DNA from 2 places in the Priestia sp. FSL P4-0332 genome. Region 1 is predicted to be linked to the other one. Evidence: riboswitches for the same ligand, from Rfam matches in the RefSeq annotation. Region 1 holds a riboswitch; the other holds the start of a gene.
The links. Region 1 has a riboswitch for cyclic di-AMP ahead of MKY06_RS19950 (potassium channel family protein). Riboswitches for the same ligand answer to the same signal wherever they lie in the genome.
Positions count from the first base shown of each region.

Region 2: linked by a shared signal. The riboswitch ahead of kdpF (K(+)-transporting ATPase subunit F) and the one ahead of MKY06_RS19950 (potassium channel family protein) in region 1 are both predicted to bind cyclic di-AMP.

Region 1 is NZ_JBBOUA010000001.1:3,786,512-3,790,716, forward strand. Features, by position in the region: gene MKY06_RS19945 (TrkH family potassium uptake protein) at 1-618, opposite strand, end outside; gene MKY06_RS19950 (potassium channel family protein) at 622-1,281, opposite strand; cyclic di-AMP (ydaO/yuaA leader) riboswitch at 1,406-1,550, opposite strand; gene MKY06_RS19955 (carboxymuconolactone decarboxylase family protein) at 1,666-2,124, opposite strand; gene MKY06_RS19960 (Lrp/AsnC family transcriptional regulator) at 2,245-2,700, shown strand; gene MKY06_RS19965 (peptidyl-prolyl cis-trans isomerase) at 3,149-4,051, opposite strand; gene MKY06_RS19970 (S1C family serine protease) at 4,048-4,205, opposite strand, start outside.
Region 2 is NZ_JBBOUA010000001.1:3,041,206-3,045,410, forward strand. Features, by position in the region: gene kdpB (potassium-transporting ATPase subunit KdpB) at 1-133, opposite strand, end outside; gene kdpA (potassium-transporting ATPase subunit KdpA) at 155-1,816, opposite strand; gene kdpF (K(+)-transporting ATPase subunit F) at 1,841-1,921, opposite strand; cyclic di-AMP (ydaO/yuaA leader) riboswitch at 2,300-2,440, opposite strand; gene MKY06_RS15490 (hypothetical protein) at 2,456-2,593, opposite strand; cyclic di-AMP (ydaO/yuaA leader) riboswitch at 2,666-2,808, opposite strand; gene MKY06_RS15495 (undecaprenyldiphospho-muramoylpentapeptide beta-N-acetylglucosaminyltransferase) at 3,195-4,205, opposite strand, start outside.

The DNA of each region.
Region 1 (4,205 bases):
AAGGACGGTAAACCCTAACCCGCCAATAATGAACAGAAAAGAAATTGTTATGTTAATAATAGGGTCTCCTACATACTGAACTAAGTTATCAGACAGCAGTCCAAACCCTGCGTTATTAAAAGCAGAAATCGAATGAAACAAGCTAAAGAACAATCCCTTAGACCATCCGAATTCCGGAACCCAGCGTATTGCTAAGAAGATAAGTGCAACAAACTCAATTAAAAATGAAAAGATAAACAGCCTTTTAACTAGCAGCACAACTCCGCCGACGCTCGTCTGATTTAAGGCCTGCTGAACGAGCATACGCTCTTTAAATCCAATTTTTTTACCTAGCATCATAAAAATCAACACGGCAAATGACATAATGCCAAGACCGCCTATTTGAATTAACAGCATAATGATCGTTTGACCGATGACGGTAAAACGTGTACCTGTATCTACGACGGCTAAGCCGGTCACTGTCATAGCGGAAGTAGATGTAAAAAGGGCGTCTACCCACCGGATTGGCTCAGTAGTAGAAAAAGGCATCATCAATAGAAAAGCACCAATAATAATTCCTCCTCCAAAAATAGAGATAAGCAGCTGCGGAGGGGTAAGTTTAATGATTTGTTTTTTCATGAGTTAAACTCCTTCTTCTTCAAAACGGTTCAAATCGCGATTATGTCCGATAACAATCAGCATATCTCCTTGTTCAATTATTTCATGTGCGGTAGGCGAAATAACCATTTCCCCGTCTTTTCGCTGAAAGCCGATAATATTGCAGCCGTACTTGGCACGAATGTTTAAATCAAACAGCGTTTTATTATGAAGTTTCTTAGAGGCGACAATTTCGACAATACTATAATCCTTTGACAGTTCAATGTAATCAATGATTTTTTCTGACACCACGTGATGAGCAATACGCTTAGCGATATCGCGCTCTGGATGAATAACTTTGTCCGCTCCTATTTTTTCGAGCACTTTTTGATGATACATATTCACTGCCTTTACCCATACTTGCTTAACGCCCATATCTTTTAAAAGCATGGTTGCGAGTACGCTTGCTTCGATATCATCTCCAAACGAAATAAGCGCATGATCAACATTGCGGATACCTAGCCCCTTTAAGCTAGCTTCATCAATCGCGTTTGCTTGCACAACATATGTAGCTGAGTTGCTAAATTTATTTACTACCTCTTGATTGCGGTCAATAGCGAGCACATCCACATCCAGATTAGCAAACTCTTCAACCAAACTGCCTCCAAAACGACCTAATCCCAATACAGCAAACTGTTTTTTCATAATGTATTTATTCCTTTCTTCAACTGCTGTGTGTTCTCTTAGCTTATACTTTTTCTAAAAAATTACATCCTTTTCTTAAAAAAAGCGCAAAAAAACACAGGAAGGCTCCTGTGTTTTTCCACACTCTTCCCCCTCAAAACGCTTGCGAAGTTAGCTGTCGGGTTCGGGTTTTAAGAGTAACCCTACCTTTTTAAGGATTCACCCCGGAGCACAATATGTGCGTAAATAATGGGTCCTCCGCTCCGTAATGGATTAAGCGATTTTTATTCAAATGTCTATGATCTATTTTTTAGAATAATCGATTCGATTCATGATGCGTTTCACTTCACGAAAGCTATCTTACTCCTGTGGATTTTGTCTGTCAAGATATTTTTAGGGAAGATCTCACTTGCCCTGCAAGCTGCAAAAATCATATAAATCTAAACTGACAATCATTTTGTGAAATTGATCAAATAAATTAATAACAGCCAAAAGCTCTAACAGCTGCGTATCACTGTAAAATTTCTTTAATTGATTCATATCAGCATCCGTCAACTCCCTTGGACGCACCCGGTATACATCAATAAATCGAAACAGTAATCGATCTTTTTCTTCCAGCTCTTTTTCTCTTAACACTTTTTGATTAAGCGTCTCATCGCCTACATATGACATGCTCATACACGTCTCACAGCCGTTAACACCTGCTAGATAAAGCCTAATTTTTTCCTTAGTCTCTTTTTCTACTATATCGCTGTTCCAAAGCGTGTCGTAAAGCTCATCATACAATCTTTTTACATGCGGAATTAAATTCAATGCTTTTTCAAAATTTGTTCCCTCTTCGTTTGCTAACAAAACTCTTGCCATTTTTTACTCACTCCTTTTTAATTATTATAGTAAGAAAAATGGAAATTTCAGATTACATATAAAACATCTTATCTACTATTACTAATCAAATGAAACGTTAATGAGAAAGAAGGTTTTCAATTGAAAATTGATGAAATTGATTTATCGATTTTGCAGGCGCTGCAGCAAAACAGCCGCCTTTCCTTACGAGAGCTAGGAAAACAAATTAACCTGTCTCCTCCTTCGGTGGCAGAGCGAGTAAGGCAGCTAGAGAGCTTTGGCGTTATAAAAGGATATACGATCGATATTGATTATGAAAAGCTGCATTTGCCTGTGTCGTGTTTTATTGAAGTAACCATGAAAAACGGAGAGCATGAGCGTTTTAAACGATTTATTTCTCAGTATCCCTACGCTTTATTCTGTGAACGAATCGCCGGGCAAGCCTGCTTTATTACAAAGCTTCAGCTTCCTCACCTGCACGTACTCGAACAATTTATTAACGAAATTACACCTTATGCCAAAACGATTTCACACATCGCCCTTTCTCACGTGGAGATGGCTCCTGCATTATTGAGTCATTTAAAAGATGAAAAGTGATTGAAACCTAACGAAAGCGGTCCAATCTAAAAGCGAACAATGGGATCAATAAGCTCGTATGAATCACTTTTGACACCGCTGTTGATTTCTGTGCCAGGCTTCGCTTTCCGCAGGAGTCTTCGCCTTGCCCTCCAATCAACAGCTAGAACCAAATAAATAGATTAAACATACGTTCACCATACTAACGAAAAAATCCGAACGATTCATCGTTCGGATCTTCTTTCCATTAAACTACTTTTGTCCCAGCCTCTTTTATTCGTCCAACAGCATAAAAAATAACCCTCCAAAGCTGGAGGGTATAAATTTTCCGAATAATGAAAGTTTTACAACTTCATTTTATCAGGTGCCGACATTTCTGTCTACTTAAAAATGTAAAAGAGCTCTCTATTAATAGAAAGCTCTTTTACCTGCTTGTTTTTTGAAAACAATCAATCTATATAAAAGGGAACTACCTAAGGTTGAAAGTCACGTGAAACCTTGGCAGTTGATCCTGGATATACCGGTTGATATGATTCAAAACAAGTTCTTTCATCATTTCTTCTTTGACTTCTGATTCCGTTTTTTTATCTTTTTGTTTTAAAATAAGAATATAATAGACTTTACCCATTTTAATGGGCTCACTACTCTCTCCGATGTGCTGTTTTTTTAAAACATCTATAAAAGAGGGAGATAAACTTGAAAGCTTTAGATTATCAGCATTCTCTATTTTGCTCACTGTCTGGACATCAGCATATTTTTTTTGAACGTCCTGAAGCGATGTTCCCTTTTGCAGTTCAGCCGCAGCGGCAGCGGCATCATGTAAAGTGGAAAAAGCCAGCTGCGTAAAAGATACGCGCGTTAGATCGTTTTCAATACGTTTATAGTAAGCAGTTAGTTCATCAGACGTAATTTGTTTACGAAAATATTCTTCTAATTTAAACTGATTCGTTAGCTGGTTGGTTACATCACTGGAACGAATATTTAACACTTCATAACCTTGTTTTCTTGTATCCTCGTCATATGAGCGTTTAATTTGCTTCCACATATCCTCGACTTGTTTTTGTACTTTATCGCTTGTCTTTAGATGCGAAATTAAGATTTTTTGCATAACAAGCTGCCGCAATAACTCTTTGCGGTAGCTCGTATCATTTAGCGGAGCATCTGGATTTAAGAACCCTTCAACGGCTAAAAAACGGTTGAATTCAGCTCCTGTCACCTTGCCTCCCTCATACGCTGCCAGTTCTTTGGTAGAAGATAGCTGACTAATTTCTACAGAAGGAAACATCGTGTTTGAATGCTTCCCTTCGCAGCCGGTTAAAAATCCTAACGCTGTTAATACTGCTAGCAGCAGCTTTAACGGTGTTGAACTCATCCATTGTTATCCTGCTGCTCTGAAAGCTTCAGAGAAATAGTTTGTTTTTTTCCATTTCGATACACGTCTAATTTTACCGTGTCTCCTACTTTACGTTTTGTGTATAGATATTGACGTAAATCACTGGATGTTTTGACTTCATTTCCATCGATGG
Region 2 (4,205 bases), 750 kb from region 1:
TTCTTGGACTTAGCTTGATAAAAGCCTGCTTTACTGATTGAATAAAAATCGATGAAGTTTGTTTATCTACAGAACCTTGAATGTGACTGTTACGATCTAATTCAAGATTATTCATAAAATTCCGTTTATTCATTATAATCCTCCGCTTTCTTGATTACAGTGTCAAATACTCAGCAACCGGCCCAAGTACAAGCACCGGGAAAAACGTAAGCGCCCCTACAATAACGGTAGTTCCAATTAAAATGCCGCTAAATAAAGACGTATCCGTTTTAAATGTCCCAGGTGTTTCAGGAACAAGCTGCTTAGATGCTAGTGAGCTCGATACCGCCAGCATCGTAATTAGTCCGAAGTAGCGTCCAATATACATAACAATTCCCGTAGAAATGTTCCAAAACGGAGTTGCGTCACCGAGTCCTTCAAAACCGGATCCATTGTTTGCTGCTGACGACGTAAATTCATACAGTGCCTGGCTTAACCCGTGAAAGCCTGGGTTTGATATACCTTCCATTCCTAAATGAGTAGTGAGCGCTACGGCGGTTCCCCCTAAAATTAGCAGCGGCTGCAGAATAAGCGTCACGGCAATGAGCTTCATTTCTTTTCCTTCAATTTTTTTACCTACGTATTCCGGGGTTCTTCCAACCATTAAACCTGATAAAAATACGGCGATGATGACGTACATCATGACATTCATAAATCCTGCTCCGACACCGCCAAATACGGTATTTAACATCATATTTCCAAGTGTCAATAACCCGGTAAGAGGCGTAAGGGTATCGTGCATGGCATTGACTGCGCCTGTTTCACTTGCTGTCGTCACGATGGCGTACAGAGTTGACATGCCGACACCAAAACGAACTTCTTTCCCTTCCATATAACCGCTCGCTTCATTCAAATGAAAAGCATCAAGTCTAGGGTTGCCACCCCACTCTGTTACAAACGCTGTACTTAAGATAACAATAAAGAGCATACTCATCGATATAAACAAGATGCGACCTTGTTTACGCTGTCCGATCATTTTTCCGTACGTAAAAGGAAGTGCGGTTGGCAACAAAAGCATAAGGACGATTTGTAATACATTGCTCCACGCATTAGGATTTTCAAATGGATGAGCTGAATTGACACCAAAAAATCCCCCTCCGTTGTTGCCTAGCTCTTTGATTGAAAGAAAAGAAGCAACTGGTCCCCTTGCTATTTGCTGGGATGCCCCTTCTAATGTATGGGCAGTCACCGTTCCGCTTAACGTTTGAGGAACACCTAAAAACGCAAATAAAATGCCTGTTATAAAAGCAATAGGAAGTAAAACATGCGTAATTGATTTCACAAAATCAACAAAAAAGTTTCCCATGTCCTTCCCTGCCAACCCACGAATAAAAGCGATTGCTACTGCAAGGGCTGTTGCTGGTGCAGCAAACATCATAAATACAACGGCGGCCATCTGCGAGAAATAAGACAAACCTGATTCACCGCTGTAGTGCTGCAAGTTCGTATTTGTCATAAAACTAATGGCCGTGTTAAAAGCAAGGGCCGGATCCATTCCTTTGATGTGGCTTGGGTTAAGCGGCAGTACCGCTTGAAACCGGAAGATAAGATACACCACAAAAATCATAAACGTATTCGCCAAAACGAGAGCAAGTGCATATTGCTTCCACGTCTGATTATGCCCTTTAATTCCTGCCGCTTTAAACATCACCGATTCTATCTTCCCTACCAAGCTAGTGTTTTTATCGTTTGAAAACACATTCGCTATATAAATACCTACGGGCTTTGCAATAAGCGCTACAAAAACAAGCAGCAGCGCAACTGATAGTAGAAAAATTCCCACGTTTTATTCCTCCGCTTATTAAAATTGTTCTGGATTTAACAGTACATATACTAAATAAATTAAAACGAGAACTGAAATACCTAACAAAATGAACGACATGTTCACTTCTCCTCTCTTTCGTCTACTACATGAGACGACCAGCAAATAATTCCGTACATAGCAGCTGTTAATATGGCAAGCGTTCCAAGCATGATTATATCCAAGTTGCTCCCTCCTAACTGTTTCTTACTACCCATGATTAAGCGTAGTGACTGTTTCTGTGCGTAAAGCATCACGCCCAAGTGAGCTAGCTGCGAAAGGTTATCTTTGATTGTTTAATCCTCACGTATTGTTGCTCTCGTTTTAAAAGCCCTACTATATCCTCTTTACGGTGCAGACATAACCTGCTCTCCTATTTTCCCCATTAAAAAAACCGCAGAAGAGAGTTCTCTTCCGCGGTTTAATGCACGACAAATAAGCCGTGATCGACACGAATTTTTTTACTCCCAAAACGCTTACGGAGTTAGCTGTCGGATTCGGGTTATGGAAGTAACCCTACTCAGTTAAGAGATTCACCCCTAGTACATACGTACAAAATATTGGGTCCCCCGCTCATAATTGATTAAGCGTATATTTGTTATTTAATTTTTAGACTTAATTATGGTTTTTACTGCTGCGTTTAAAACTTTGATTAGCTAACGTAGACAAATAGCGGTTTGCTAGATCAAAAGATTGCTGGTCGCACATTGCTCGGTATTCAATCAATTGAATCATTTGCTTAGATAAATGCATCTTGACGCTCCTTTCACCTATATTTTGAAAGGAGCGTACTATCCGCTGTTATAGAAAACGACCACGATTACACCATCCTCTCTCTTAACGCTTACGAAGTTAGCTGACGGGTTCGGGTCAAGAAAGTAACCCTACTCAATTAAGAGATTCACCCCTGATAATTGGGTCCTCCGCTCTTTCCTTCTCTTTCAGAAAAGACTCAGCGTTTCACAGTGGAACGTTTCATGAGAGTAATCTTACTCCTGTTAAAATTTACTGTCAACAACATTTTTTGAAATTTTAAAAGCTTTATTTTTCTATGTATATTCATTATTTTAAAATAATAGATTCGAAGAAAAAAAGGTTGTGACTGAATGTAGCCCATCTAAAGATGAACAAATGGGATACATGAGCTGAACCGCTTGTGACACCGCAGTTGATTTCTGTGCAAGACTTCGCTTTCCGCAGGAGGCTTCTTCTTGCCCTCCAATCAACTGCTAGAAGGATCTGAACAGGTGAAACCTACGTTCACTTTAACAAAAAAAACGAACCACTAATCAAACACCTTGATCAATGGTTCGTTTTTCACTTCGGCTAAAGTACGTTTGTCCCAGCCTTTTTTTTAACTCATTTTCTCAATTTCATTTACAAGAATTGAAATGGCATCCGTTTTTGTTGCTTCACGCATTGTACGCTTCATCGTACTTGCCTGCTGCTGAAGCTCATTTACTTCCCGCAAAAACACTTCTTTTGTTAACTGTTCTTCTTCCACAACCATACAGTAGCCTTTTTTCTTAAAGGACTGTGCATTTAAAATTTGATCTCCGCGGCTTTGTGCTTTTGACAAAGGAATAATCATCATCGGTTTATGAAGGGCTAAAAACTCAAAGATAGCATTTGATCCGCCGCGTGTAATCACATAATCAGTGGCCGCTAGAACATCTGGAAGCTGTTCATTTACATATTCTAACTGACGGTAGCCCGACTCTTTTTCAAGGCTTGTATCAACATTGCCTTTTCCGCACAGGTGTACAATTTGAAATTTCTTTTGCAGTTCAGGCAAGGACTCTCGAACAATTTCATTGATGCGACGTGCTCCTAAACTTCCGCCCATAATGGTTAAAATTGGGCGCTTATCATAAAAGCGAAGCCAGCTTTCCCCGTTCGCTGCGCTTCCGCTAAATAATTCTTTTCGAATAGGTGAACCAACAACCTGCACTTTTTCTTTTGGAAAATAGTTTGCCGCTTCATCAAAAGAAGTGAAAACTTTAGTGGCAAATTTCTGCGCAATTTTATTTGCCAGTCCCGGTGTTAAATCACTTTCATGAATGAACACGGGAATGTTTAGCGATTTAGCAGCCATTACAACAGGAACTGTGACAAAACCGCCTTTTGAAAACACAAGAGAAGGCTTTAACTTTTTCAGCACGCGACGTGCATCGCCAACTCCTTTTGCTACTCGAAATACATCTTTTACATTTTCCATATCTACGTATCGACGCAGCTTCCCGCTTGAAATCGCATGATATGGAACGTTTAATTTTGTAATTAATTCTTTCTCAATACCATTGTGAGAACCGACATAATGGATATCCCATTTTTCACTGTCTAATTCTTTCATAATGGCAATGTT